2 regions of the Streptomyces sp. NBC_00859 genome follow, and region 1 is predicted to be linked to the other one. Evidence: riboswitches for the same ligand, from Rfam matches in the RefSeq annotation. Region 1 holds a riboswitch; the other holds the start of a gene.
The links. A riboswitch is a leader RNA that binds a small molecule or an ion and turns the genes downstream of it on or off. The one in region 1 is predicted to bind S-adenosylmethionine.
Positions count from the first base shown of each region.

Region 2: linked by a shared signal. The riboswitch ahead of OG584_RS26275 (aminotransferase class V-fold PLP-dependent enzyme) and the one ahead of thrC (threonine synthase) in region 1 are both predicted to bind S-adenosylmethionine.

Region 1 covers NZ_CP108826.1:4,482,791-4,488,619, reverse strand. The annotation lists gene OG584_RS19465 (MoaD/ThiS family protein) at 1-118, opposite strand, end outside; gene thrC (threonine synthase) at 237-1,538, opposite strand; SAM riboswitch class I at 1,554-1,681, opposite strand; gene OG584_RS19455 (glucosyl-3-phosphoglycerate synthase) at 1,838-2,782, shown strand; gene OG584_RS19450 (APC family permease) at 3,169-4,650, shown strand; gene OG584_RS19445 (trehalose-6-phosphate synthase) at 4,725-5,829, shown strand, end outside.
Region 2 covers NZ_CP108826.1:5,999,345-6,005,173, forward strand. The annotation lists gene OG584_RS26260 (Rieske 2Fe-2S domain-containing protein) at 1-565, shown strand, start outside; gene OG584_RS26265 (cytochrome bc complex cytochrome b subunit) at 562-2,187, shown strand; gene trpD (anthranilate phosphoribosyltransferase) at 2,315-3,379, shown strand; SAM riboswitch class IV at 3,496-3,613, shown strand; gene OG584_RS26275 (aminotransferase class V-fold PLP-dependent enzyme) at 3,762-5,138, shown strand; gene OG584_RS26280 (Lrp/AsnC ligand binding domain-containing protein) at 5,220-5,501, opposite strand; gene OG584_RS26285 (rhomboid family intramembrane serine protease) at 5,498-5,829, opposite strand, start outside.

The DNA of each region.
Region 1 (5,829 bases):
TGTGGTTCTTCTCCAGGTCGGCGAGGACCTCGGAGAGGGTGCCGCCGTCGGCGGCGACCTCGGCCTGTCCGCCGGTGTAGGTGCGGAGGATGGTGGGGATGCGGACCTTGACGCTCATGCGGATTGCCTTCCAGGAGTCCGGGGCGGGACGGGGCTGACTGATACGGATACGGGCAGGGCGCGGGCAGGGGCGCCGCCGGGCAGGGCGGGCCCGGCCCGGCGGGACGGGGCTCCGGTCAGGCGCCCGTGGCCAGACCGGCCTCGCGGAAGGCGTCCAGGGTCGGACGGATCGTCGCGGTCGGGCCGGACGTCGGGGCGACCGCGTCCAGGGTCTTGAGGCCGTCGCCCGTGTTCAGCACGACGGTGGTGAGGGAGGGGTCGAGGAGACCGGCCTCGATGAGCTTCTTCGTCACGCCGACGGTCACGCCGCCCGCGGTCTCCGCGAAGATGCCCTCGGTGCGGGCCAGCAGCTTGATCGCGTCGACGATCTGCGCGTCGTTGACGTCCTCGACCGCGCCGCCGGTGCGCCGGGCGATGTCCAGGACGTACGGGCCGTCCGCCGGGTTGCCGATGGCCAGCGACTTGGCGATCGTGTCCGGCTTCTGCGGCCGTACGACGTCGTGCCCGGCCTTGAACGCGGTGGAGACCGGCGAGCAGCCCTCGGCCTGCGCGCCGAAGATCTTGTACGGCTTGTCCTCGACGAGACCGAGCTTGATCAGCTCCTGGAGCCCCTTGTCGATCTTCGTGAGCTGGGAGCCCGAGGCGATCGGGATGACGATCTGGTCGGGCAGCTGCCAGCCGAGCTGCTCGCAGATCTCGTACGCCAGGGTCTTCGAACCCTCGCCGTAGTACGGGCGGAGGTTGACGTTGACGAAGCCCCAGCCCTCACCGATCGGGTCACCGATGAGCTCGGAGCAGAAGCGGTTGACGTCGTCGTAGTTGCCCTCGATGCCGACCAGTTCGCCGCCGTAGACCGCGGCCATGACGACCTTGCCCTGCTCCAGGTCGTGCGGGATGAACACGCAGGACCGGAAGCCGGCGCGGGCGGCGGCGGCGCCGACGGCGCCCGCCAGGTTGCCCGTGGAGGAGCAGGAGAGTGTGGTGAAGCCGAAGGCGCGGGCGGCCTCGACGGCGATGGCGACGACACGGTCCTTGAAGGAGTGCGTCGGGTTGCCGGAGTCGTCCTTGACGTGCAGGCCGCCGGTGATACCCAGCTCACGGGCGAGGTTGTCGGCCTTGACGAGCTTGGTGAATCCCGGGTTCAGGTTGGGGTGGTCGGCCACCTCGGCGGGGACGGGCAGCAGCGGCGCGTAGCGCCAGATGTTGTCCGGGCCGGCCTCGATGCGCTTCTTCAGCTCGTCGGGAGAGCCGCTCGGCAGGTCGTACGCCACTTCGAGCGGCCCGAAACAGGACGCGCAGGCGAAGAGGGGACCGAGCGGGAAACGCTCGCCGCACTCGCGGCAGGAGAGCGCGGCGGCGGGGCCGAGATCGACGGTCCCGGTGGAGTCGTTGGTGCTGGTAACGGTCTGCACAGCCATGGTGGCGAGGTCCTCTCCTCATCTTCCTCGCGACGTACTTCGCCGCAAGACGGAATTGGCACCTTCCCCACCATGACCTCGCGGTCGGCAGGAGGGTTGCCGGGACTTCTACGGGCCGTTCCCTCAGTCCCTCTGGATGAGCGCTTATGACGCGGGCCTCGAGGCCCGGCGTGTTTGTCGACGCGTGCGGACCCCGGCATGCCGTGACCATTTGCGTTGTTCAAGACTGTAACCGAAGGCAGGGACGGTTGAGATAGTCGTCCGAACCGCGAGATGGCTCACAGTCAAGGAGACGCGCCGTGCTGGAAGAGGTGGACCGCTGGCTGACCAGGCGTTCCTGGTCGGTGGCCGACCGTCCGCTGGACCGGCTGACCGCGGCGAAACGCGGCACCACGGTGAGTGTCGTCCTGCCCGCGCTCAACGAGGAGGCGACGGTCGGGGCGATCGTCGCGACCATCAGGCGCGAGCTGATGGACTCCCTGCCGGTGCCCCTCGTGGACGAGCTGGTGGTCGTCGACTCCGGCTCCACCGACCGTACGGCCGAGGCCGCGGCGAGCGCCGGGGCCCGGGTGGTGCACCGGGACGAGATCCTGCCGCGGATACCGGCCGTGCCGGGCAAGGGCGAGGTGCTGTGGCGTTCCCTCCTGGTGACCGGCGGTGACATCGTCTGCTTCGTCGACGCGGACCTGCGGGACTTCTCGGCGGACTTCGTCTCGGGGATCGTCGGACCCCTGCTGACCGACCCCGATGTGCAGTTCGTGAAGGCCATGTACGACCGGCCGCTCGGCGAGGCCGCGGGGCAGGGCGGCCGGGTGACCGAGCTGGTGGCGCGGCCCCTGCTGAATCTGCACTGGCCGCAGCTGGCCGGTTTCGTCCAGCCGCTCGGCGGCGAGTACGCGGTGCGGCGCTCACTGCTCGAACAGCTGCCCTTCCCCGTCGGCTACGGAGTGGAGCTGGGCCTGCTGGTCGACGCGCTCCACACGGTCGGACTCGACGCGCTGGCGCAGGTCGACGTGGGCTCACGCAAACACCGCCACCAGGACGGGCTCGCGCTGGGGCGGATGGCGGCGGCCATTTACCGCACGGCGCAGCTGCGGCTGTCGCGGGGGCATCTGGTGCGGCCGTCGCTGACGCAGTTCGAGCGCGGCGCCGAGGGGTTCGTACCGCGCACATACCCGGTGGACACCGAGGAGCGGCCCCCGATGCGCGGCGTGGGGGAGTACGCGGCACGCAGGGCGGCCTGACGGACGGGTGACGGCCCACGGGTGACAGCCGACGGCTCCGCCCCCGCCGGACGCCGGCGGGGGCGGAGCGTCAGCTGCCGGTGTCCATGGAAAGGTTTTGGCCATCGCACACACGAGAATCCGAACCCCCCACCGCCCCGCGAAATCCGTGCGAACACAGCGCTTTCAGCGCACATGAGCACTTCAATACCTTAAACAGGCAACGGATTTCGTTGCCATGTCGCGTTAACGAACCCTTGACGGGAATGACCGTCGGGAGTTGTATTCGGTCACCGGAGCGGCGCGGACGTCCTACGGGTACGCCCCGCATGTGCGGCACTCTTCAGCGAAGGTGCCTTCCCCCTCATGCCGCCAGCCTCATGCCGTCAGCACCGATGGGACAACGGATGACCCATACGCCCGACACGACCGTTGCCGCACCCCCCGGGGACCCGGAGGCAGACACCCTCGCCGAGAAGGCCGCGAAGGCCGGAGAGGCTCCCACGCTCACCCGGTCGATCGGTGTGGTGGGAGGCACGCTGCTCACGCTGTCCTGCCTGACTCCGGCATCCTCACTGTTCGTGATCGTGCCGGACTCGTTCGCCACCCTGGGCACCGGAACAGCCCTCACCATCGCCATCGCGGGCCTGCTCTGCATAGGTGTCGCGTTCACCTACTCCGAGCTGGGCACGCTGATACCGAGCTCCGGTGGCGAGTACGCCATGGTCGGCACCCTGATGGGGCGGCTCGCCGGGTGGCTGGTCTTCGTCCTCTCACTGATCGTGGTCATGATCGTGCCGCCCATCATCGCCCTGGGCACCGCCGACTACCTGGCGCCGATCGTCCATCTGAACCCGCAGTACACAGCGGCCGGCGTGATGCTGCTCGCCACCGCGATGGGTCTGCTCGACCTGCGCGCCAACGCCTGGATCACCGGCGTCTTCCTGGTCCTCGAAGTCGTGGCCTGCGCGGTCGTCGCCTTCCTCGGCTTCACCCACACCAGCCGGTCGGCCTCGGTGCTCGTCCACCCGGTGATGGACGCGGGACACGGCCACAGCTCGGCCGTCACCGCCGGGCTGATCGTGACCGGACTCGCCACCGCGCTCTTCATCCTCCAGGGCTTCTCCACCGCCGTTTACCTGGCCGAGGAGATGGACAACCCGCGCCGCAACGTGTCCCGCACCGTGCTGTGGACGCTCGCCATCGGCGCGGCAGTCGTACTGATCCCCGTCGTCGCGATCACGCTCGGCGCCCCGGACCTCAAGACGCTCGCGACCGGTGACGTCGCGGGCATGGTGCAGAGCTGGAGCAACTCCGGTGTCGGCACGTTCGTCAGCCTCTGCATCGCACTCGCGATCATCAACGCGGCGATCGTGATGGTCATCCAGAACTCCCGCGTCGTCTACTCGTCGGCACGCGACGCGGCCTGGCCGAACCCCGTCAACCGCGTCCTGTCGCACATCGGCCGGCGCTACGCCTCCCCCTGGGCGGCGACGCTCGCCGTCGGTGTCCCCGGAGCGGTCCTGTGCTTCGTCAACCTGGACACGCTGAGCGATGTCACCGGTGTCGCGGTGGCCGCGATGTACGTCTTCGTCGCGCTGGGCGCCCTGGTGTCGCGCCGCGGGGAGCACAAGCACCGGCTGGCCTGGCGGATGCCGTTGTGGCCCGCCGTGCCGGGTCTGCTGGTCGTCGTCCTGGCCTGGGTGCTCTTCCAGCAGAGCGCGAAGAGCCTGATCATCACCGGGGTCATCGTGGCCGCAGCCGCCGCGTACTGGGCGCTGTACCTACGCCCCCGGCAGGCCACGCACTGGGTGATCTCCGTCCCCGAGGACGAGCGGGCCCCCGCGGCGGACACGACTGCGGCGGACACAGCCTCCGCGCCGCACTGACGGGTGCGCGCCGACAGCCCGTCCGGCGGACGTCCGCACGTTTGAGCGTTTGCGGCACGGGCTAGGTTCGCGTCATGGCATCTCCGCACGCCGCACGCGTCCTCGTCGCCTCCAACCGGGGCCCCGTCTCGTACACCCTTCGTGACGACGGTGAGCTCGCGTCGAAGCGGGGCGGCGGCGGTCTCGTCTCCGGGCTCTCCGCCATCGAGGGGAACGCCGAGTCGCTCTGGGTCTGCGCCGCGCTCGGGGACGGTGACCGGGCCGCCGTGCGGCGCGGGGTCGCCGAGGACGGGGTGCGGATGCTCGACATCGACGCGGAGGTGCACGCCGACGCGTACAACGGCATCGCCAACTCCGTGCTCTGGTTCGTCCACCACATGCTGTACCAGACCCCGCTGGAGCCCGTCTTCGACGCGGAGTTCCGGCGCCAGTGGGCCGCGTTCCGTACGTACAACCGGGCCTTCGCCGAAGCGCTGGCCGCCGAGGCCGCCGACGGCGCGGCCGTGCTGGTACAGGACTACCACCTGTCGCTGGTCCCCGGGATGCTGCGTGAGCTACGCCCGGACCTGCGGATCGCGCACTTCTCGCACACCCCGTGGGCTCCGGTCGAGTACTTCCGGCTGCTGCCCGACGACATCGGCGATGAGCTGCTGCACGGGATCCTGGGCGCCGACCGGGCCGGATTCCTGACCCGGCGCTGGGCCGACGCGTTCGTCGCCTGCTGCGCCGCGGTCGTCGGCGGTACCGGAAAGACGGAGGTCGCGGTGCACGGCCTCGGCGCCGACGCGGACTTCCTGCGGGCGCGGTCGCACCAGTCCGACGTGGACGAGTGGATGACGGCGCTGCGCGAGCGGATCGGCGGCGGCACGGGCGAGGGGCCCGACGGCCGCCGGAGGACGATCGTCCGGGTGGACAGGACCGAGCTGTCCAAGAACATCGTGCGCGGGCTGCTCGCCTACCGCGAGCTCCTCGACACCCGCCCCGAGTGGCACGGCCGCGTCGTGCACATGGCCTTCGCCTACCCCTCGCGCCAGGACCTCGCGGTCTACCGCGACTACATGGACGAGGTGCGGCGCGTCGCCGACGAGATCAACTCCCGCTATGCCACGGCGGACTGGACGCCGGTCGTGCTCTATCTCAAGGACGACTTCGCCCGCTCGCTGGCCGCCTACCGGCTCG
Region 2 (5,829 bases), 1.5 Mb from region 1:
CACCACGCTGTTCGGCGCGATGGCCATGGTGCCGCTCGCCGGTGTGATGCTGCTGCGCGACCTCGGTCCGCTGCCGGAGAAGAAGCTCCGCAAGACCCTTTGGGCGCGCGGCAAGGTGCTCATCAACATGAACACCAACCAGCCTCTGCGCCCCGAGGACGTGGCCGTCGGTTCGCTGACGTTCGCCATGCCCCAGGGTCTCGAGGAGTCCGACGAGGACTTCCAGACGCAGATCGCCAAGGCTGCCCTGATGATCGTCCGTATCCAGCCGGACAACATCAAGGACAAGAAGGAACGCGAGTGGGCCCACGACGGCATCGTCGCGTTCTCGAAGATCTGCACCCACGTCGGCTGCCCGATCAGCCTGTACGAGCAGCAGACGCACCACGTGCTCTGCCCGTGCCACCAGTCCACCTTCGACCTGTCCGACGGCGCCCGCGTCATCTTCGGCCCGGCCGGCCACGCCCTTCCGCAGCTGCGGATCGGTGTGAACGGCGAGGGTAATCTCGAAGCGCTCGGCGACTTCGCAGAGCCCGTCGGTCCTGCCTTCTGGGAGCGCGGATGAGCACCGTGACGGATTCACAGCGCAAGGCGCCCGCCGGCGAGCGGGTGGCCGACTGGGCCGACGGCCGTCTGGGCATCTACGGCCTGGCCAAGACCAACATGCGCAAGATCTTCCCGGACCACTGGTCCTTCATGCTCGGGGAGATCTGCCTCTACAGCTTCATCATCATCATCCTCACGGGTGTGTATCTGACGCTGTTCTTCCACCCGAGCATGAACGAGGTCGTCTACGACGGCCCGTACGTGCCGCTCCAGGGCATCCACATGTCCGAGGCGTACGCCTCGACGGTGAACATCAGCCTGGAGGTCCGCGGCGGACTGCTCATCCGGCAGATCCACCACTGGGCGGCGCTGGTCTTCCTGGCCGGCATGCTGGTGCACATGATGCGCGTGTTCTTCACGGGCGCCTTCCGCAAGCCGCGCGAGATCAACTGGCTCTTCGGCTTCCTGCTGCTGGTGCTCGGGATGTTCACCGGGTTCACCGGCTACTCCCTCCCGGACGACCTGCTGTCCGGCACGGGTGTGCGGTTCATGGAGGGCGTCATGCTCTCCATCCCGATCGTCGGCTCGTACCTGTCGATGTTCCTGTACGGCGGTGAGTTCCCCGGCGGCGACTTCGTCTCGCGGTTCTACTCGGTCCACGTACTGCTGCTGCCGGGCATCATGCTCGGGCTGCTGGTCGGCCACCTGATCCTGGTCTTCTACCACAAGCACACGCAGTTCGCGGGTCCGGGCAAGTCCAACAAGAACGTGGTCGGCATGCCGCTGCTGCCGGTCTACATGGCCAAGGCCGGGGGCTTCTTCTTCCTGGTCTTCGGTGTCATCGCGGCGATGGCGGCGATCGCCTCGATCAACCCGATCTGGGAGATCGGCCCGTACCGCCCGGACCAGGTGTCGACCGGCGCCCAGCCCGACTGGTACATGGGCTTCTCCGAAGGACTCGTCCGCATCATGCCGGGCTGGGAGATCAACGCCTGGGGTCACACGCTCGTCCTGGGTGTGTTCATCCCGATCGTGGTCTTCCCGCTGGTCCTGGTCGGGATCGGTGTCTACCCCTTCATCGAGTCCTGGATCACCGGGGACAAGCGCGAGCACCACATCCTGGACCGCCCGCGCAACGCCCCGACGCGTACGGGTCTCGGCGTCGCCTGGATCACGCTGTATCTGATCCTGCTCGTCGGTGGCGGCAACGACCTCTGGGCGACGCACTTCGATCTGTCGATCAACGCGATCACCTGGTTCGTACGGATCGGGATGTTCGTCGGACCGGTCATCGCCTTCATCGTGGCCAAGCGCTGGTGCCTGGGTCTTCAGCGCCGTGACCGGGAGAAGGTGCTGCACGGGCGTGAGTCCGGCATCATCAAGCGCCTCCCGCACGGTGAGTTCATCGAGGTCCACGAGCCGCTCAAGGCCGAGCAGCTGCACACCCTGACCGCGCACGAGCAGTACCAGCCGCTCGAGATCGGCCCAGAGGTCGACGAGAACGGTGTCGCGCGCAAGGTGTCCCGCCTGACCAAGGTCCGCGCCAAGCTGAGCAAGGGCTACTACGGCGAGCACAACCAGATCGAGAAGCCCACTGCCGAGGAGTACAAGGAGATCACCAGCGGCCACGGTCACCACTGATCACCTGACCGACTGAGAAGTCGCCACAGCAGGAGCCCCGTCCATTCGATGGACGGGGCTCTTCGCTGTCCACGGAGCTGGCTAAGCTGGCTCCAGCCCTGTTCGACGGCGTACCCAGGAGTGGACCATGAGCGTTGAGACCCCTGTCGGCGGCGACAGCGTGGCGGCGCACTCCTGGCCGGGCGTACTCGACGCCCTGCTCAGCGGCGTCGACCAGAGTGCGGACGCCACAGCCTGGGCCATGGACCGCATCATGAGCGGCGAGGCGACCGACGCCCAGATCGCCGGCTTCGTGGTCGCTCTGCGCGCCAAGGGGGAGACCGTCGCGGAGATCAGCGGCCTCGTCCGGGCGATGTACGCGCACGCCAGGCTGATCGACGTGCCGGGGCCGAGCGTGGACATCGTCGGGACCGGCGGCGACGGTGCGAACACCGTGAACATCTCCACCATGTCGTCCATCGTCGTGGCGGGCACCGGCGCCAGGGTCGTCAAGCACGGCAACCGCGCGGCGTCGTCCCAGAGCGGGGCGTCCGATGTCCTGGAGAAGCTCGGCGTCAATCTGCAGCTGACCCCGGAGCGGGTCGTGGAGGTCGCGGGCGAGGCGGGGATCACCTACTGCTTCGCGGTGAAGTTCCACCCCGCGCTGCGCTACGTGGCCGCGGCGCGCAGGGAGCTGGGCATCCGCACCACCTTCAACTTCCTCGGGCCGCTCACCAACCCGGCGAAGGTCGGGGCGCAGGCGACCGGTGTCTCCGACGCGCGGGTGGCGCCCATCATCGCGGGCGTGCTCGCCGAGCGCGGATCGTCCGCCCTGGTGTTCCGCGGTGACGACGGGCTGGACGAACTCACCACCACCGCCACCTCCAGGGTCTGGACCGTGGCAGGCGGCACGGTGCGTGAGGAGTCCTTCGACCCGCGCGACGTGGGCATCGGACTGGTTCCGGTGGAGGCGCTCCGCGGCGGGGACGCGTCGTACAACGCGGATGTGGCCCGCAGGCTGCTGGCCGGCGAATCCGGTCCGGTACGGGACGCGGTGCTGCTCAACTCGGCGGCGGCGCTGGTCGCGCTGGACCCGGGCCGCGGGACCCTCAACGAGCAGATCGCGGCGGGCGTCGCCCGAGCGGCCGAGTCCATCGACTCGGGTGCGGCGGGCCGGGCGCTGGAGCGCTGGGTCGCCGCCAGCAACGCCTGAGCCCCTCCGCGGACGTGCCGGGGAGCGGTTCCGCAGCCCCTCCGGCCGGGTACACCGGTCTCATGCTGTGGACTGCGCCTTGGCGCGTCCGTGGACGTATGGCAGGATTCTCTTCAGGTCATGAGTGACAGCGACTACGGCCCCAGCCCGCTGTCCGGCAACCCTCCGTCCGTGGCGGGGTGCCCTGGGTGAAGACCAGGCCGTGGGCAGCGAAGTCCTCGGCAAGCGCGGATCCCTCGACAGGGATCCTGGTCGTCGAGGGAGTTCTTCCGTGGTTCAGCGAATGCGATAGGGCACTAGCCCCCTTCTCCGCACCTTTCTCCGCACTGCCGCGTGTGGCACGCGTTCAGTGCATTCGCCTGCCTTTTTCCGGGAGTTCGTCATGTCTGTCCCCACCGCTGCCGCCGACTCGTCGGTTTGTCAGGATTCCTCCGAGAACCTCCCCGTTCTCGGCAGGGATGTCCTCGTCCCGCTCGTCACCGGTGGCGAGGTCACCTACGCGGCGCTGGACTACGCGGCGAGCGCCCCGGCCCTGCAGCGGGTCTGGGACGACGTGGCGGCGTACGCCCCGTACTACGGCAGCGTGCACCGCGGTGCGGGTTACCTCTCGCAGCTCTCCACCGACCTCTTCGAGAACAGCCGGGTGACCGTCGCCGAGTTCCTCGGCTGCCGCCCGGACGACCAGGTCGTCTTCACCCGTTCCACGACGGACTCGCTCAATCTGCTGGCCGCTGTGGTCCCGGCCGACTGCGAGGTCTTCGTGTTCGAGACCGAGCACCACGCCTCGCTGCTGCCCTGGCGCAACGCGACCGTCACCTACCTGAACGCCCCGCGCACCCCTCAGCAGGCGGTCGAGACGCTGGAGCGCGCGCTGGAGGCCCGTACGGACCGGCGGACGCCCGCCCTGGTCTGCGTCACGGGCGCCTCGAACGTCACCGGCGAGCTGTGGCCGGTGAAGGAGCTCGCCGCCGCCGCGCACGCCCACGGAGCCCGCATCGTGCTGGACGCCGCGCAGCTGGCGCCGCACCACCCCGTCGACATCGAGGAGCTGGACGTCGACTGGGTCGCCTTCTCCGGTCACAAGCTGTACGCGCCGTTCGGCTCCGGGGTCCTCGCGGGCCGCTCGGACTGGCTGCGCGACGCCGAGCCTTACCTCGCGGGCGGCGGTGCCTCCCGCACGGTGGCCAGGCGCACCGACGGTGGTGTCGACGTCGAGTGGCACACCACGGCCGCCCGCCACGAGGCCGGGTCGCCCAACGTCATCGGCGTCCACTCCATCGCCTCCGCCTGCCGGGCCCTCACCGAGGCGGGCTTCGACTCCCTGGTCGAGCGCGAGCAGACGCTGGTCAGCAAGGTCCTCGGAGGGCTCGCCGAGGTCGAGGCGGTCAAGGTGCTCTCGCTCTTCGGTGACGACGCCCCGCGGGTCGGTGTCATCTCGTTCGTGGTGGACGGCTGGAACAGCTCGCACTTCGCCGCCGCGCTCTCCGCCGAGTACGGCATCGGGGTGCGCGACGGTCTGTTCTGCGCCCACCCGCTCGTCCGGACCCTGCTCGGCAGTGACCCGCAGGACCAGGGGGAGTGCGGGGCCCCGGAGGGCGAGCCCGGCGAGCGCTCGCTCAACGCCGTCCGGGTGAGCTTCGGCGCCGGTACGCCCGACGAGCACGTGGAGCGCTTCGTGGGAGCGGTGAAGGAACTGGTGCGCAACGGCGCCCGCTGGAACTACCGCACCGAGGACGGACGCTGCGTGCCGGCTGTCTGACCGCGACGACGCCGGTAACTTGCCGCCCACCGGCCGTCCCGCCGCGACGGAGCCTCACGGCCCCGCCCGGCAGGGCGGCCGTTACGCGTCCAGGCCGATGGCGAAGGCGGCTTCCAGGTCGTGCTGCGAGTACGTACGGAAGGCCACATGCGTGTCCGTCGCCTCCACCCCCGGGATCTTGCTGATCCGGCCGGGGATGATGTCCGCCAGATCGTCGTGGCGGGCCACCCTGACCAGCGCGATCAGGTCGTACGTACCGGTGACGGAGTAGACCTCGCTGATGTTCTCCAGAGCGGCGAGCGATTCGGCGATCTCGGGGATCCGGTCCACGCTGGTCTTGATGAGCACGATCGCGGTGATCACGGCTTGCTTTCTCCCTCGGTGGCCCTCGCTGGGAGTTTCACTCTAGTCGTACGCCAGTACCTCACCGCCGCGTAGCCGAAGCCCAGCGAGAACCCCACCAGATGTGCCGTATAGGCGACCCCGGGGCCGGTGCCGCTCTGCTGTCCGGCCGCCAGCCACTGCAGGACGAACCAGAAGACGAGCACGATCCAGGCGGGGAAGCGCAGCGGCAGGAACAGCAGGAACGGGAAGATGCTCGTGACCCGGGCCCGGGGGAAGAGGCTCAGGAAGGCGCCGAGCACCGCAGAGATCGCACCCGAAGCTCCCACCAGGGTCTGGTCCGACGCCG